3 regions of the Streptomyces sp. Y7 genome follow, and region 2 is predicted to be linked to each of the others. Evidence: riboswitches for the same ligand, from Rfam matches in the RefSeq annotation. Region 2 holds a riboswitch; each other region holds the start of a gene.
What was found. A riboswitch is a leader RNA that binds a small molecule or an ion and turns the genes downstream of it on or off. The one in region 2 is predicted to bind cobalamin.
Positions count from the first base shown of each region.

Region 1: it holds a riboswitch for cobalamin, as region 2 does, so the genes downstream of both, ACGFW6_RS33535 (cobalamin biosynthesis protein) here and ACGFW6_RS38135 (energy-coupling factor ABC transporter permease) in region 2, are expected to answer to the same signal.
Region 3: it holds a riboswitch for cobalamin, as region 2 does, so the genes downstream of both, ACGFW6_RS43730 (prenyltransferase/squalene oxidase repeat-containing protein) here and ACGFW6_RS38135 (energy-coupling factor ABC transporter permease) in region 2, are expected to answer to the same signal.

Region 1 covers NZ_JBIDDQ010000020.1:2,315-8,137, forward strand. Annotated here, with positions in the region: gene ACGFW6_RS33525 (anion permease) at 1-785, shown strand, start outside; gene ACGFW6_RS33530 (hypothetical protein) at 822-1,043, shown strand; cobalamin riboswitch at 1,244-1,386, shown strand; gene ACGFW6_RS33535 (cobalamin biosynthesis protein) at 1,487-2,428, shown strand; gene ACGFW6_RS33540 (cobyric acid synthase) at 2,425-3,936, shown strand; gene cobN (cobaltochelatase subunit CobN) at 3,933-5,823, shown strand, end outside.
Region 2 covers NZ_JBIDDQ010000028.1:16,075-21,897, reverse strand. Annotated here, with positions in the region: gene ACGFW6_RS38150 (LpqB family beta-propeller domain-containing protein) at 1-588, opposite strand, end outside; gene ACGFW6_RS38145 (M20/M25/M40 family metallo-hydrolase) at 594-1,898, opposite strand; gene ACGFW6_RS38140 (M55 family metallopeptidase) at 1,891-2,724, opposite strand; cobalamin riboswitch at 2,825-3,011, shown strand; gene ACGFW6_RS38135 (energy-coupling factor ABC transporter permease) at 3,041-3,742, shown strand; gene ACGFW6_RS38130 (energy-coupling factor ABC transporter substrate-binding protein) at 3,739-4,107, shown strand; gene cbiQ (cobalt ECF transporter T component CbiQ) at 4,111-4,860, shown strand; gene ACGFW6_RS38120 (hypothetical protein) at 4,857-5,000, shown strand; gene ACGFW6_RS38115 (energy-coupling factor ABC transporter ATP-binding protein) at 4,997-5,823, shown strand, end outside.
Region 3 covers NZ_JBIDDQ010000043.1:25,962-31,784, forward strand. Annotated here, with positions in the region: gene ACGFW6_RS43715 (ABC transporter ATP-binding protein) at 1-874, opposite strand, end outside; gene ACGFW6_RS43720 (energy-coupling factor transporter transmembrane component T) at 871-2,118, opposite strand; gene ACGFW6_RS43725 (SCO2322 family protein) at 2,111-2,776, opposite strand; gene ACGFW6_RS43730 (prenyltransferase/squalene oxidase repeat-containing protein) at 2,773-4,017, opposite strand; cobalamin riboswitch at 4,133-4,264, opposite strand; gene ACGFW6_RS43735 (phosphotransferase) at 4,336-5,001, shown strand; gene ACGFW6_RS43740 (nuclear transport factor 2 family protein) at 4,998-5,474, opposite strand; gene ACGFW6_RS43745 (MBL fold metallo-hydrolase) at 5,528-5,823, opposite strand, start outside.

The DNA of each region.
Region 1 (5,823 bases), on a different contig from region 2:
CGCTGCTGGCCACCCGCCTGACCTACACCCTCGGCAAGAAGGCCGACGGCAAGGCCGCCGCCAAGGGCTACCGCACCGGCCAGATCGCCTCCGCCGGCCTGGTCTCCCTCGCCCACGGCACCAACGACGCGCAGAAGACCATGGGCATCATCACCCTCGCCCTGGTCGCCGGCGGTGCCGTCGCCCCCGACTCCGACCCGCCCATGTGGGTCATCCTCTCCGCGGGCCTGGCCATCGCGCTCGGCACCTACCTCGGCGGCTGGCGCATCATCCGCACCATGGGCAAGGGCCTGACCGACCTTCAGCCGCAGCAGGGCTTCGCCGCCCAGACCAGCGCGGCCACCGTCATCCTGGCCTCCTCCCACCTCGGCTTCTCCCTCTCCACCACGCACTCCGTCTCCGGCTCGGTGATGGGTGCCGGCCTCGGCCGCAAGGGCGGCGTCGTCCGCTGGTCGACGGCCACCCGCATGTTCGTCGCCTGGGGCCTGACCCTGCCGGCCGCCGCCCTGGTCGGCGCGCTCGCCGAGTACGTGACGGGCTTCGGCACCTGGGGCACGGCCGTGGTCGCCGTCTTCCTGGTCGGCTCCAGCGCCGCGATCTGGAAGATCTCCCGCCGCGAGGTCGTCGACCACACGAACGTCAACGCGACCGACGAGGCGCCCGGCGTGGTCACCACCGCCATGGCCGCCGTGACCCCGCCCCCGGCGGGCACGCCGGCCGAGGACCTCACGGCCACGATCCCGGCCCCGTCCTCCGAGCCCGCGCCCTCGCAGGCCACCGTCTGACCCGCCCCGCAACCCGGCTAACAGGAAAGTAGAAGCATGAAGATCGACTGGGCGGCTCTCGGCTCCGTCTTCGGCGTCAGTCTCGTGGTCACCGTGGCCCTGGTGGGCCTGTTCACCCTCGGCGTCGCGGGTCTGTCGCGCCGCGAACGGGCCGTGGCCCAGGGCGACTCGGCCGCGCTCGCGGTCACCGGCGCCTACGCCTGCTTCGCGGCCTGCGCGGCCGCCGTGGCCTACGGGATCTCTCTGATCGTGGCCTGACCCACAGGCCCTTCGTGGCCTGACCCACAGGCCCTTCGTGGCCTGACCCACAGGCCCTTCGTGGCCTGACCCACAGGCCCTTCGTGGCCTGACCCACCACACGCGAAACACCCGAGGTGCGGGACGGACGACCGTCCCGCACCTCGCCGTCGTGTGGGCCTTCGCACACTCTCCCGTCGCAGGTCAACGGCAAGTTGACGCCTCTCGGAACCCCGTGGTGGACTGCCGGGGCCAAGTACGACGGCAGAAGAGGAAGCCGGTGAGAATCCGGCGCGGTCCCGCCACTGTCACCGGGGTAGCAATCCCCGGGAGCCAGGAACTCTCGCCGTCGGTCTCGTCGAACCAGGGCGCGGACACCCTGAGTGAGGACACAACGCGATGCTCGCCTGCCGATCGACACGCAGTACCAGACCCACGTCTGACCTCACGGTCGGCTGACCCCGATGCGAGCCGATCGCGTCTTCGCGTACGGCGCCGCCGCCGGGCTCCTCGGTGATCTGCTGCTCGGCGACCCCCGCCGGGGGCATCCGGTCGCCGCGTTCGGACGGGCCGCGGCCGCCGTGGAACGGGTGTTGTGGCGCGACGACCGCGCACGCGGCGCGGTGCACACCGTCGTGTGCGCCGGTGGCGCCGTGGCGCTGGGTGCCCTCGCCGCCCGCGCCGTCCGTACCTCCCCGGCCGCCTCGCTCGCGCTGACCGGCGCCGCCACCTGGGCCGTCGTCGGAGGCACCTCGCTCGCCCGGGAGGCCCGGGCCATCGGACGTGCCCTGGAGGCAGGGGACGTCGAGGCGGCGCGGGCGCGGCTACCGCACCTGTGCGGGCGGGATCCGCAGGCGCTGGACGCGGACGGGATCGCGCGGGCGGTCGTCGAGTCCGTCGCCGAGAACACCTCCGACGCGGTCGTGGGGGCCCTGGTGTGGGGTGCCGTCGGCGGTGTCCCCGGACTGCTCGGCTTCCGGGCCGTGAACACGCTCGACGCGATGGTCGGGCACAAATCACCCAAGTACCGGCGCTACGGCTGGGCTTCGGCCCGGCTCGACGACCTCGCCGGCTGGCCCGGGGCGCGCCTGACGGCCGTACTCGCCACCGTCGCCGGCGGCGATCCCCGCGGGGCGGTGCGGGCCTGGCGTGCCGACGCCGACGCGCACCCGAGCCCCAACGCCGGTCCTGTGGAGGCGTCGTTCGCGGGAGCCCTCGGGGTACGGCTCGGCGGGACCCTCTCCTACGGCGGCCGGGTCGAGCACCGTCCCGTGCTCAACGGGAACGGACGGGCCGTGGGCACCCACGACGTCGAACGCGCCGTACGGCTGTCCAGGCGCGTCGGTTGGCTGGCGCTCGGCGTGTGTGTCGCCGCGCGCCGTATCACGAAGGGGCGTACCTCATGACGGGCGGTGGCCTTCTTGTCGCCGGCACCACCTCCGACGCCGGCAAGAGCGTCGTCACCGCCGGGATCTGCCGGTGGCTGGTGCGGCAGGGGGTGAAGGTCGCGCCGTTCAAGGCGCAGAACATGTCCCTGAACTCGTTCGTGACGCGCGAGGGCGCCGAGATCGGGCGCGCTCAGGCCATGCAGGCCCAGGCGTGCCGCGTCGAGCCGACCGCGCTGATGAACCCCGTGCTGCTCAAGCCGGGCGGCGAGCAGAGCAGCCAGGTCGTGCTGCTGGGCAGGCCGGTGGGCGAGCTGAGTGCGCGCGGGTACCACGGCGGACGGCAGCAGCAGTTGCTGGGGACGGTGCTGGAGTGCCTCGCCGAGTTGCGGGGCACGTATGACGCGGTGATCTGTGAGGGGGCCGGCTCTCCGGCCGAGATCAATCTGCGGCGGACCGACATCGTCAACATGGGCATCGCCCGCAATGCCGGGCTCCCGGTGCTCGTCGTCGGCGACATCGACCGCGGCGGCGTCTTCGCCTCCTTCTTCGGGACCGTCGCCCTGCTGTCCCGTCAGGACCAGGAGCTGATCGCCGGGTTCCTCGTCAACAAGTTCCGCGGCGACGTCTCGCTCCTCGAACCGGGCCTCGACATGCTGCACGACCTCACCGGGCGGCACACCTACGGCGTCCTGCCCTTCCGGCACGGGCTCGGCATCGACGAGGAGGACGGGCTGCGGGTGTCGCTGCGCGGAGCCGTCCGGGAGTCCCAGGTCTCCTCCCCCGTCGGCGAGGACGTGCTGCGGGTCGCGGTGTGTGCCGTGCCGCTGATGTCCAACTTCACGGACGTCGACGCGCTGGCCGCCGAACCGGGCGTCGTCGTGCGGTTCGTGGACCGCCCGGAGGAGCTGGCCGACGCGGATCTCGTCATCGTCCCCGGGACCCGGGGGACGGTCCGGGCACTGGAGTGGCTGCGGGAGCGGGGGCTCGCGGACGCCCTCGTCCGCAGGGCCGCCGAAGGGCGGCCGATCCTCGGCGTCTGCGGTGGCTTCCAGGTCCTCGGCGAGCACATCGAGGACGACGTCGAGAGCCGGCGCGGCCGGGTCGAGGGGCTCGGCGTCCTGCCCGTCCGGGTGCGGTTCGCCCGGGAGAAGACCCTCACCCGGCCGGTCGGCGAGGCCCTCGGGGAGCGGGTCGAGGGGTACGAGATCCATCACGGGGTCGCCGAGGTGACCGGGGGCGAACCCTTCCTGGACGGCTGCCGGGTCGGTCAGACCTGGGGCACGCACTGGCACGGCTCGCTGGAGTCGGACGGTTTCCGACGGGCGTTCCTGCGCGAGGTGGCGGCCGCCGCGGGCCGCCGGTTCGTGCCGGCGCCGGACACCTCGTTCGCCGCGCTGCGCGAGGAGCAGCTCGACCGGCTCGGCGATCTGATCGAACAGCACGCGGACACGGACGCGCTGTGGCGGCTCATCGAGTCCGGCGCGCCGCAAGGACTGCCTTTCATTCCACCGGGAGCGCCCGCATGAGCACAGTGTTGTTGTTGTCGACCGCCGACACGGATCTGCTGGCGGCCAGGGCCGCCTCCGGTGCCGACTACCGGATCGGCAACCCGACCCGCGTGGACGTCGAGACCGAGCTGCCCGCGCTGCTCGACGGCGCGGACCTCGCCGTCGTGCGGCTGCTGGGCGGCAAGCGGGCCTGGGAGGACGGGCTCGCGAAGCTGAAGGCGTCCGGTGTGCCGACCGTGCTGCTGGGCGGCGAGGCCGTGCCGGACGCGGAGCTGATGGCCGAGTCGTCCGTCCCGGCCGGTGTGGTCGCCGAGGCGCTGAAGTACCTCGTCGAGGGCGGCCCCGCCAACCTCACCGAGCTCGCCCGGTTCCTGTCCGACACCGTGCTGCTGACGGGCGAGGGGTTCGACGAGCCGCAGAAGATGCCGGAGTACGGCGTCCATGGCGACCGTCCGTTCCAGGAGGGCCGTCCGACCGTGGGCGTGCTCTTCTACCGGGCCCATGAACTGAGCGGCAACACCGCGTTCGTGGACACCCTGTGCGACGCGATCGAGGCTCGGGGCGCCAACGCGCTGCCGGTGTACTGCGGTTCGCTGCGCGGCGCGGATCCCGAGCTGTACGAGCTCCTCGGGAAGGCCGACGCCCTCGTCGCCACCGTCCTCGCGGCCGGGGGCACGCATGCCTCGCAGGCGTCGGCGGGCGGTGACGAGGAGGCATGGGACATCGGCAGGCTGGCCGAGCTGAACGTCCCCGTGCTGCAGGGGCTGTGCCTGACGTCGTCGAAGAGCGCCTGGGAGGAGTCCGACGCCGCGCTCTCCCCGATGGACGCGGCGATGCAGGTCGCGATCCCGGAGTTCGACGGCCGGCTGATCACCGTCCCGTTCTCCTTCAAGGAGCAGGGCCCGGACGACGTGCCCGTGTACGTGGCCGACCCCGAGCGGGCCGGACGGGTCGCCGGGATCGCCGTACGGCACGCCCGGTTGCGGCACAAGCCGAACGCCGACAAGAAGCTCGCGCTCGTCTTCACCGCCTACCCGACCAAGCACTCGCGCGTCGGCAACGCGGTCGGCCTGGACACGCCCGCCTCCGCGGTGCGGGTCCTGGACGCGCTCAAGCAGGCCGGGTACGGGGTGACCGAGTACCCGGACAACGGCGACGAGTTGATCCACCGGCTCATCGAGGCGGGCGGACACGACGTCGAGTGGCTGACCGAGGACCAGCTGGCGTCGGCGCCCGCGCGGGTACCGCTCGCCGACTACCGGTCGTGGTTCGACAAGCTCGACCCGGAACTCAAGGACGCGATGACCGAGGCGTGGGGCGAGCCGCCGGGCTCGCTGTACGTCGACGGGGACGACATCGTGCTGGCGTCCCTGCAGTTCGGGAACGTCGTCGTGATGATCCAGCCGCCGCGCGGCTTCGGCGAGAACCCCATCGCGATCTACCACGACCCGGACATGCCGCCGTCGCACCACTACATGGCGGCGTACCGGTGGCTGGAGAACTCGTTCGGCGCCGACGCGGTCGTGCACATGGGCAAGCACGGCACGATGGAGTGGCTGCCGGGCAAGGGCCTCGGGCTGAGCGGCGGCTGCGCCCCGGACGCGGTCCTCGGGGACCTGCCGCTGATCTACCCGTTCATCGTCAACGACCCCGGCGAGGGCACCCAGGCCAAGCGCCGCGGTCACGCCACCGTCGTCGACCACCTCGTGCCGCCGATGGCCCGCGCGGACACCTACGGCGACCTGGCCAAGCTGGAGCAGCTGCTCGACGAGTACGCGCTCGTCTCGGACCTGGACCCGACGAAGGCGCCTGCCGTGCGGGCCCAGATCTGGACGCTGGTCAAGGCGGCCGAGCTCCACCACGACCTGCATGTCGACGAGCAGCCGGGCGACGACGACTTCGACG
Region 2 (5,823 bases):
GTCGGGCGAGAGCCGCGCGCCGGTGACGAACCGCCGTCCGTCGTCGGTCAGTTCGCGTACGGCGCCGCGGTCCTCGGCCGCCGAGCCGTCCAGCGGGACGGCGGCCAGCACGCGCCGTACATCGGTGGGTTCCGGTCCGGTGAACTCCTCCAGCACGCACCACACCTCGCCGAGGTCGAGGCGCAGTTGCGGCTCCACCCAGCGCAGTCCACCGCCGACCGCGGACACGGGGGTGAGCGGACGCGGCTGGCCGCCCTCCTCGAAGAGGTGGAGCCGCTGGTCGGCGAAGTCGACGAAGACGACGAGCGGCCGGCCGTCCGCGACCGCGCCGGCCCACGGCTGCCCGCCGTACTCGATGACCCGGCTGCGCACGTTCCAGGGGGCGGGCAGCACCGGCTCCTCGCCGCCGTCGGCGCGGCGCCGCACCAGCGTGTACCGGCCGCCCTCGGTGGGCCGGGCCTCGGTCCACCACGCCTCCGCCCCCACGAACCCCACGAAGTCGGGCCGCCCCTCGTGCGCCGCGGCGACGGCCGCGTCGATGGGCGAGGGCCAGGAACCGTACGCCAGCGTCCGCACTGTCTCCCCCAACTCCCCTAGGCCGTACGCAGAAAACGGTCGAGCACGCGGACGCCGAAATGCAGTGCCTCGATGGGCACCCGCTCGTCGACGCCGTGGAACATGGCCCCGTAGTCGTAGCCCTCCGGCAGCTTCAGCGGTGAGAAGCCGTAGCCGGTGATGCCGAGCCGTGAGAACTGCTTGGCGTCGGTACCGCCGGGCATGCAGTACGGCACGACGTGCCCCTCGGGTGCGAACTCCTCGACGGCCGCGCGCATCCGGGCGTACGTCGGCGAGTCCACGGGCGACTGGAGGGCCACCTCGTGATGGTGGAACTCCCAGTTCACGTCAGGTCCGGTGAGCTGGTCAAGGGTGGCGCGGAACTCGTCCTCGTGGCCCGGCAGATAACGGCCGTCGACATAGGCCACGGCCTCCCCGGGGATGACGTTGACCTTGTAACCGGCCTCCAGCATCGTCGGGTTGGCGCTGTTGCGGACGGTCGCCTCGACCAGCCGGGCGGCAGGGCCGAGCTTCTGCATCAGGCCGTCCACGTCGTCCAGGTCGGCGTCGAGGCCGTACAGCGCGGCGAGTTCGGTGAGGGCGGCGCGCACCGTCGGGGTGAGCCGGAGCGGCCACTCGTGGGCGCCGATACGGGTGACGGCCGCGGCGAGGCGGGTGACGGCGTTCTCCCGGTTGGGCCGCGAGCCGTGCGCGGCGCGCCCGCGGGCGGTGAGCCTGACCCAGCCGGTGCCGCGCTCGCCGGCGGCGAGGGGGTAGAGCTGCCGGCCGTTGCCGTCGTGGACGGTGAACGCCCCGGACTCGCCGATGCCCTCGGTGCAGCCCTCGAACAGCCCGGCGTGGCGGTCGGCGAGAAACCCGGAGCCGTCCTCGGCGCTGGCCTCCTCGTCGGCGGTGAAGGCGATCACGACGTCCCGGCGGGGCCGTACGCCCTCGCGGGCCCAGGACCGCACGACGGCGAGGATCATCGCGTCCATGTTCTTCATGTCGACCGCGCCCCGGCCCCACACGACGCCGTCGCGGATCTCCCCGGAGAAGGGGTGCACACTCCACTCGTCGGCCTGCGCGGGCACCACGTCCAGGTGACCGTGCACGAGGAGCGCGTCCGCCGCCGGGTCGGTGCCCTCGATGCGGGCGACGACGTTCGTACGGCCTTCGGTGCGCTCCAGCAGGACGGGGTCCAGACCCGCCTCGGAGAGCCGCGCGGCGGCGTACTCGGCGGCCGGTCGCTCCCGGCAGTCGCCGCCGCCGCGGTTGGTCGTGTCGATGCGGATGAGGTCGGAGGTGAACGTGACGACTTCGTCCCGTGCCTGCCCGTCAGCCATACTGCTCCTCCACCGAGGCCGAGGCGATCGTGGTGACCGCCTTGAAGGTACGGATTCCCTCGTACATCCGCTCGCTGGTGTACGCCACCTTGCGCTCGCCGATACGTTCGACGCCGGGAACGACGGTGACCGCCATCGCGAGGTGCTCGGCGTCGAACTCGACCGCGATGGTGAACGGCCCCCCGCGCACCGGCTCGTGACGGACCGCCAGCCCGGCCGCCCGGGTGGCCGCGGCACGGATCTCGGCGGCGGTGGCGGCCGGCGTACGGCACACGGCGGCGTACCGCGAGACATGGTCCTTGACGGCGACCTTCAGCGCCTCGGGCGCGTAGCCGAGCGCGTCCTCGCAGGCCAGGTCGTCCCCGGTGACGAGCACCACCGGTACACCGTACTCGGCGGCGACGTGCGCGTTCAGCAGACCCTCGCTGGCCCGTACGTCGTTCAGCCACACCCCGGTGATGGAGTTGGGGAGGTAGGTGTGCGCGAAGACCCCCTCCATGCCGGCGCCCGTGTGGTAGCCGACGAAGGCGAGGCCGTCGATGTCGCCGTGCTGCACGCCCTCGACCATGGAGAGCGCCTTGTGTCGGCCGGTGAGCATCTGTGCGCGCTCGTCGAGCTGTTCGAGCAGCACATTGCGCATGGACCAGTGCGCCTCATTGATGACGACGGCGTCGGCTCCGCCGTCGAAGAATCCCAGCACGGCGGCGTCGACGTCCGAGGTGAACATCTTCCGGCACCGCTCCCACTGCGGAGTGCCGGGAAGCACGTCTCCGGGCCAGGTGACGCCGGTGGCGCCCTCCATGTCGGCGCTGATGAGGATCTTCATGCCCGATCACGTTACGCGCCCGGGAGGGAACCCGCCACGAAGCGGACGAACGCCACTTTCACACCTTTGGGGTGTACTTGTCAGCCACCCGCCGCGGGCACTACTGTCACCACGCCTTGGTGAACGGGAAATCCGGTGTGATGCCGGTGCGGCCCTCGCCACTGTGAATCGGGAAGTCCGGCTCCGGCCCTCACGGGCGGCCACTGGGTCCTTCGGGACCCGGGAAGGCGGAGCACGGGCGGTGTCACCCGTCAGCCAGGAGACCGGCCAAGGCACGTCAACCATCCACGAGGTGCTGGAGAGGGTCTGCTGAGCCATGCACATAGCCGAGGGTTTTCTGCCCCCGGCGCACGCGGTCGCCTGGGGCGTCGCGTCCGCGCCGTTCGTCGTACACGGAGTACGGTCACTCACCCGTGAGGTCAGGGAGCATCCCGAGAGCACACTGCTGCTCGGCGCCTCCGGAGCCTTCACCTTCGTCCTGTCCGCGCTGAAGCTGCCGTCGGTGACCGGCAGCTGTTCGCATCCCACCGGCACGGGCCTGGGCGCCATCCTGTTCCGGCCACCGATCATGGCGGTCCTGGGCACCATCACCCTGCTGTTCCAGGCGCTGCTGCTCGCGCACGGCGGTCTGACCACGCTCGGCGCGAACGTGTTCTCGATGGCGATCGTCGGGCCCTGGGCCGGCTACGCGATCTACCGGCTGCTGCGGCGCTACGACGTGCCGCTGATGGTCGCCGTCTTCTTCGGCGCGTTCGTCGCGGACCTGTCCACCTACTGCGTGACGAGTGTCCAGCTGGCGCTGGCGTTCCCCGACCCGGGCAGTGGATTCGTGGGCGCGCTCGGCAAGTTCGGCTCCATCTTCGCCATCACGCAGATCCCGCTGGCGGTGAGCGAGGGCCTGCTGACCGTGCTCGTGATGCGGCTGCTGGTGCAGTCCAGCAAGGGAGAACTGACCCGGCTGGGTGTGCTCCTCGCCAAGAAGCAGTCCCAGAGCGAGACGGAGGCGGTGGCCCGGTGAGCAGGAACACGAAGATCAACGTCCTGCTGCTGCTCGTGGTGGCCGCGCTCGCCGTGCTGCCGCTGGCGCTCGGCCTGGGCGACCACAAGGAGGAGCCGTTCACCGGCGCCGACGGCGAGGCGGAGTCGGCGATCACCGAGATCGAGCCGGACTACGAGCCGTGGTTCTCGCCGCTGTACGAGCCGCCCTCGGGTGAGATCGAGTCGGCCCTGTTCTCCCTCCAAGCGGCGCTCGGCGCGGGTGTCCTCGCGTACTACTTCGGGCTGCACCGCGGGCGGAGGCAGGGCGAGCAGCGGGCACTGGAGCGGGTCGGCGAGGAGGCGGCGGCCGGTGCCGCCGAGGAGTCGAAGGCCGACAGGGTCTGACACGTGCTGCCGATCGACGCGGCGGCGCACAGCAGTCGCTGGCGCCGCCGTCATCCCGTGGACAAGGCCGTGCTCGGGCTCGGTCTCACCGTGCTCGCGATCTCCCTGCCGCCCTGGCCGGGTGCCGCGCTGGTCCTTCTCACCGCGCTGACCGTGCTGCTGGGTCCGGCAGGTGTGCCCGGGCGGCGGCTGTGGCGGGCGTATCGCGTGCCGCTCGGCTTCTGTGTGACCGGCGCGGCCACGCTGCTGGTCCAGGTCGGCGGCGGGCAGGGCTTGGTGTCCCTCGCCGCCGACGGGCCGCTGCGCGCCGGTGAATTGCTGCTGCGCACCTCGGCGGCCTCGCTCGGGGTGCTGCTGTTCGCGTTCACCACACCGATGTCGGACCTGCTGCCGCGGCTGGTGAAGGCCGGGGTGCCCGCGCCCGTCGTGGACGTCGCGCTGGTGACGTACCGCATGAGCTTCCTGCTGCTGGACTCGATGCGCCGGGTGCGGGACGCGCAGGCCGCGCGGCTCGGGCACACCACCCGGGCCGCGACCTGGCGTTCGCTGGCCGGGCTCGGCGCGACCGCGTTCGTGCGGTCCTTCGACCGCGCCACGCGGCTCCAGGCCGGGCTCGCCGGGCGCGGCTACGACGGAACCCTGCGCGTCCTGGTACCCGAGGCGAAGGTCTCCGTCCGTTTCACGGCCGCGAGTTGCGCTCTGCTCGCAGCGCTGGCCGCCCTCACCCTCGTACTGGAAAGGGCCCTGCCATGAGCGAGCCCACCGCGCCGGTCGCCCTGCGGGGCGCCGCCGACACCTGCCGGGCCGGCGCCGGCGCGCTCATGGCCGGGGGCCACTCCCCACTCACGACGCAGGCCACCCCCACCCCCGCACCGGAAAGGGCCCTGCCATGAGCGAGCCCACCGCGCTGGTCGCCCTGCGGGGCGCCGCCTACGCCTACGAGGACGGCCCCGTCGTGCTCAGCGGCCTCGACTTCGACGTCCGCGAAGGGCGGGCGCTGGCACTGCTGGGCCGTAACGGCAGCGGCAAGACCACGCTGATGCGGCTGCTCAGCGGCGGACTCAGGCCGCACGAGGGCCGGTTGTCGGTCGAGGGGACGCCGGTCTCCTACGACCGCAAGGGGCTGACCCGGCTGCGGACGACCGTGCAACTGGTGGTGCAGGACCCCGACGACCAGCTGTTCGCCGCGTCCGTCGCGCAGGACGTGTCCTTCGGCCCGCTCAACCTCGGTCTGCCGGACGTCGAGGTGCGGGCGCGGGTCGACGAGGCGCTGGCCGCGCTGGACATCGCCCGGCTGGCGGACCGGCCCACGCATCTGCTGTCGTACGGGCAGCGCAAGCGCACGGCCATTGCCGGGGCCGTCGCGATGCGGCCCCGCGTGCTGATCCTCGACGAGCCCACCGCCGGGCTCGACCCCGACGGCCAGGAGCGCCTGCTCACCACCCTCGGCGGGCTGCGGGCGAACGGCACCACGGTCGTCATGGCCACGCACGACGTCGATCTCGCACTGCGCTGGGCCGACGACGCGGCGCTGCTCACCCCGTCCGGTGTCCGCACCGGACCCGCGGCCACCATGCTGGCCCGCACCGAACTCCTGCGGGAGGCCGGGCTGCGGCTGCCGTGGGGCGTCGCGGCGGCCCGACTGCTGCGCGCGCACGGCCTGCTGGACGACTCGGCGCCGGGTCCGCGCGACGCGGACGAGCTGGCCGCCCTGGC
Region 3 (5,823 bases), on a different contig from region 2:
TCGGCTCCTCGGGGTGTTGCCGTGGTTCGGCGTGTCCGTGGGGGGTGGTGCTGTGCCGTTGGTCGAGTTGCTGGCGTAGGGCGCTCGCCCTTCTGCGGGCGTCCCTCACCGTCAGGGGGAGTGGGGTCCAGCCCGCCAGGCGGCCCAGGGCCACCACCGGGGGGTACACCGGGGATACGGCCATGATGTCGGCCGGGGTGCCGAGGAGCGGGGGCGTGCCGGGGGAGGGCAGGAGGACGATCCGGTCGGCGTACTGCACCACCCGCTCCAGGCGGTGCTCGGCCATCAGGACCGTTGTCCCGAGGTCGTGCACCAGGCGTTGGAGGACCGCGAGGACCTCTTCCGCGGCGGCCGGGTCCAGGGCCGACGTCGGCTCGTCCAGGACCAGGACGCTCGGGTGCGGGGTGAGGACCGAACCGATCGCCACGCGCTGCTGCTGGCCGCCGGAGAGGGTGGCGAGGGAACGGTCACGCAGATCGGCGAGGCCGAGCAGGTCGAGGGTCTCCTCGACCCGGCGGCGCATCACCTCCGGCGCGAGGCCGAGGGACTCCATGCCGTAGGCGAGCTCGTCCTCGACCGTGTCCGTGACGAAGTGGGAGAGGGGGTCCTGGCCCACCGTGCCCACCACGTCGGCGAGTTCGCGGGGCTTGTGCGTACGGGTGTCCCGGCCGGCCACCGTGACGCGGCCGCGCAGGGTACCGCCGGTGAAGTGCGGCACGAGCCCGCTCACCGCGCCGAGCACGGTGGACTTCCCGACGCCGGACGGGCCCGCGAGCAGCACCAGCTCACCCTCCGGAACCTCGAAGTCCACACCCTGGACGGTGGGTTCCGCGGCACCGTCGTACGTCACGGAGACGCTCTCGAAGCGGATCACGACGGCTCCTTGGGGGCGGCGGGGGTGCGGAGGGGTGCGGGGCTGCGAGGCGCGGGGTTTTGGGGCGTGGGGCTGATGAAGGCCGGGAGCAGGCCGAGGACGACCGCCGCCGCGGGCCACAGGGGGAAGGTGGGGGCGACCAGGGGGATCACCCCGGGGTCCAGGGCCTCGGGGGAGCGGTCCGCGGCCAGGGTCAGCAGGGCGGCGACCGAAACGCCGGAACCGGCGACCAGCCAGGCGCGGGCGTCCCACCGGTCCGGCCGGTACCGCGTGCGCGGGGACCGGCGACCGCCCAGGCGCAGACCCGCGAGGGCGGCGGCGACTCCGGCGATGAGGAGGGGCAGACCGTAGGTGCCGCCCTCGGCGGTGAGGAGCCCGTACGTTCCGGCGCAGATCCCCAGCAGGCCGCCGAGGGTGAGCGCATTGGTCGTACGGCGCACGCGGGGCGGGACGTCGGCGGTACGGCCGTAGCCGCGCGCGTCCATCGCGGCGGCGAGCGCGACCGACCGTTCCAACGCGCCCTCCAGGACCGGGAGCGCGACCTGAAGGAGGCCCCGGACACCGCGGTCGGGCCGGCCGCGCAGCCGGCGTGCGGCGCGCAGACGCTGGACGTCGGCGATGAGGTGGGGGGCGTAGGTGAGGGCCACGACCACCGCCACACCGATCTCGTAGAGGGCGCCGGGCAGGGACTTGAGGAGGCGGGCGGGGTTGGCGAGGGAGTTCGCCGCGCCGACGCAGATGAGGAGGGTCGCCAGGCGCAGGCCGTCGTAGAAGGCGATGAGGACGGTCTCGACGGTGACCTTGCCGCCCAGCCGGATCCCCTGGGCCCAGTCGGGGAGGGGGACCTCGGGGAGCTCGACGATCACGTGCGTGCCGGGGAGCGGGGAGCCGAGGACCACGGCGAAGACCAGCCGGATCAGCAGGACGGCCAGGGCGAGCTTGAAGAAGACGGCGTAGGAACGGGCCCAGGGGGCGTTGGGGCGGCAGGTCGCGACGACGTAGGCGGAGGTCGCGATGAGGAGGGCGAGGAGAAGGGGGTTGGTGGTGCGGGTGGCGGCGGTGCCGAGGGCGAGGGCCCACAGCCACCAGGCGCCCGGGTGGAGGGAAGGGGTGGCGGCGCCGCGACGGGGCGCCGTCGCGGGGAACCGGGCGGCCCGCGACGGCGGGGCCGCGGACGGCCGACGGCCCGTCCCGGCCCCGAGGCTCAGCCGCGCATCGCCCTGGCCGAAGGAGCGCTCAGGCATCCCTGCGCCGCCGTGCCTGCCAGACCGCCGCCGCCCCCAGCACCACCACCACGGCGATGCCCGCGACCGGGCCCAGCGAGAGCCCGCCGTCCGAGTCGTCCTCGGCGGCGGTGGCCGTCCGCCCGGTCGGCGCCGGCTCACCGGTCTTCCCGCCGTCGCCCGCCACCTGGTCCCCGCAGCCCTTCCGCGGATACCCGGTGATCGCGCACAGCAGTGCGTTGGTGTCGTAGCGCAGGGGTTTGGCGACGGCCGCCAGGGCGTCCGCGGTCGTCGCGTCGGGCGCGACCCGGGCACAGGCCGTACGGCGGGCGGGGGGCGTCTCGCCCGAGGGGGCGTCGGCCGCCGTACCGAAGTCGATGACCAGGGCGACCCGCTTGCTGCCGTCCTCGGCGGGCGTCCTGGCGCAGATCACCGCGAACTCGGCCGCGCCCCTGGGCTGTGTCGCGTCCTTGGAGTCCTCGCTCACCGCGAACCGGAAACCCTGGACGTCGCCGTCGGACGGACGGGCGAGGGAGGGGCCCTGGGTGGCGTAGATCCAGGTGCCGCCCTGGCGCTCCCAGAACGACCAGTAGCGATAGCCGGCCGCGTGGGCGCCCTGAGCCGCGCCGGTCAGCAGGACCAGCGCGGCCAGGAGCGGGGCGAGCACGCGACGGATCACGCCTGCGGGCCCTTCTTGCGCCCGCTCAGCAGGAAGCCGATGCCGATGCCGACGACGAGGAAGATGCCGACGTACCACCAGACACCGAAGGGACTGTCGTCCTTCTTCGCGTCCTTCTTCTCGGCCTCGTCCGTGGCCTTGGTCGCGGCCTGCGGTGCGGGACCCGTGGCGTTGAGCTGCTCGACCAGGTCGGCGCCGCCGAAGTCGCGGGGGTCGGTGCCGGTGGCGTGGGCGGCGAGGATGAGCTGGGCGTAGGCGGCGGGGCCGCTCTGCTCCGCCCACTTCGCGGAGTTCTGCTCCAGCCAGCGCAGCGGCTTCGCGGCGGCGTCGGCACCGGAGAGGGCGGCCAGCGCGACGACCGCGTCGGCGGTGTTGCCGTAGTCGGGCTGGTCCTCGGCGCCGGGGAGGGTGGACGTGAGGTGGCCGTTTTTGGCGAGGGCGTCGGTGAGGTGGGCGGCGCCGTTGACGGCGGCCTGCTGCGAGGCGGGGAGGCCCTCGCTGACGCATCGAGTGGCCGGCGCGTCCTTGCCGGGGCTCACGACGAGGCCCTTGCCGAGCGAGCCGAGGACGCCGGCCGCGGTGGCGTCGGCGTTGGCGAGCAGCTTGCCCTTCTTGTCGGGCTGGAAGGCGAAGGCGCCGCCGTCGTCGTCCTTGCAGGGCAGGGCGAGCTTGTTGAGCGCGTCGTAGGCCGTCTTACCGTCCTTGCGGACGTCCGCCGGCTTCTCACCGGCGGCGACGAGCGCACCGATCACCACGGACGTGGAGTTGGTGTCGCTGGCCCCGCCCGGCATGTATCCCCAGCCGCCGTCCTTGTTCTGGACGGACTTCAGCCAGGTCACGGCCTTGGCGGTGGCGGCGTCGTGTCCACCGAGGGCGGCCAGCGCCTGGACCGCGGCAGCGGTGTTGTTGGTGTCGACGGGGGTTTTGGCCTCGCAGTCCGCGGTGGCGGCGTCGGCACGGTAGGGCGCGAAGGCCCCGTTGGCGCACTGCTGCCCCACCAGCCACTCCACGGCCCCCTTGGCCGGCTTCACCCCGGCGGTGTCCTGGGCGAGCAGCGCGAGGGACTGCCGCCAGACGCCGTCGTAGGTGGGGTCGGTGGTGCCGTACAGCTCGGCGGGGTACTGCGGCTTCGGCGAGGCGGAGGGGGAGGGCGACGCGGAGGAGTCGGCGGCTATGGCCGGCGCGGCGGCGCCGATCACGACGGCGGCGGCCAGGACCGCGGCGCTGCGGCGGACGTACATGATCGGCGGGTGCCCTTCCCTCAGAGGAACCGGGCAGCACAGGGGAGACCCCGGCGGCTCGGCTCCGTATACCTCGACGGTGCCGCACTCCGGCCGACTGCCGGGGCACGTGAGCCGGTCACTTCCCGTACACGGCGATCCGGCTCACCGGCCTTCGACGACGACCGGTTCACGGTTGCGGGTCAGCGCCGGATTTGCACCGGCTTTCCCATGTACGGGGGTGATGACGACGGCGACACTCTACCCGCCCGTAACCCGGCCCCTCGGGGCCGCCCGTGCGACCGGTACCTTCGGCCCGTGACGGAGGGGGCAGAGGCGATGCGGGGACCGGTGGGACGGCTGCTCGGGACGGGGCGGACCGCCGACGTGTACGAGATCGACGGGGCGTGGGTACTGCGCCGCGACCGGGAGGGGTGGGGGGACGCGCTCGCCGAGGGGGCGGTGATGGCGCATGTCCTCGCCCACGGCTTCCCGGCGCCCCGCGTCCGCCTCGCCGACTCCTCGAGGACCGACCTCGTGATGCAGCGGCTGCCCGGGCCGACGATGCTGGAGGCGCTGAGTGCCGGGGCCATGAACGCGGACGAGGCGGGCGGCACCCTGGCCCGGCTGCTGCGGCAGCTGCACGGAGTCCCCGCGCGCCGGCCCGGGGCCTGTGTCCTGCACCTGGACCTCCACCCCGACAACGTCATCCTCACCCCCGACGGCCCCTACGTCATCGACTGGAACAACACCGAGGAGGGCGACGCCGGTCTCGACTGGGGCACCTCCGCCGTGATCCTCGCCCAGGTCGCGGTCGGCGACGAACCCATCGCCGAGCCCGCCCGCGCCATCCTTACGGCCCTCCTCGCCGACCCGTCCCACCTCACACACGACGGCATCACGGAGGCGCTGCGACGACGGGCCGCCAACCCGACGATGTCGCAGAGCGAGGTCGAACTCCTCGGCGACGCCGAAGCGTTGATCCGCGCCTTCATGCGTGACTAGGCGCCGGTCCTCGGGGTCGGTCCGCCGAAGGGCAGATGGAGGGTCCTGGCGGTGAGCAGCCAGGTGCCGTCCGACGTGCGGTGGAAGGCGTCCTGGTAGTGGCCGACCTGGACCGGAGGGCCGGGCGGGACGATGCCGCCCGTGTAGCCGTCGACGCGGTACGTCGTGAAGTACGAGGTCGCCTGCGCGGTGTCCGCGGACGTGACCGTCACCAGGATGTTGGCCATCACGCGGCGCGAGAGCCGGTCGGCGGGACGGGAGCCGAAGTACTCACGAAGAGCCTCCCGCCCCTTGACCGACCGGTCGCCGGCCGGCCATGCCCAGACACCGTCCTCGGTGAACAACTCGGCGACGGAGGCCGGTTCGCCGAGGTCGAGGCGGTGCACGAACTCGATGACTACGCGCTCGCAGGCGCGCTCGGCGAGGAGACGGTCCAAGGGGGGCGGCGGGGGCGGAGGCTCAGCGCGGTTCATGGCGTTCATGGTGCCCTGAACCCCTGTTGCGGGCGTGGCCGCCCTGGTCGGCTTCACACCGCCACATAAGCCACCGGCCCACTGCCCGCCACCGCCTCCGCTCTCCCCAGCTTCACCAGCCGCCTCAGATGGGCCTCCGCCTCCGCTATCGCGATGTTTCTGGAGCCGTACGGGATCTGGGACCAGGGGCGGTTCCACTCCATGCGTTCGGCGAGTTGCCAGGGGGTGAGGGGGGTGGCGAGGAGGGTGAGGAGGTCGGTGAGGCGGTCCTCGTGGTGGGTCAGCAGCTGGCGGACGCGGGCCGGCGCGTCGGTGAAGGTGTGCTGGTGGGCCGGGAGGACCTCGGCGG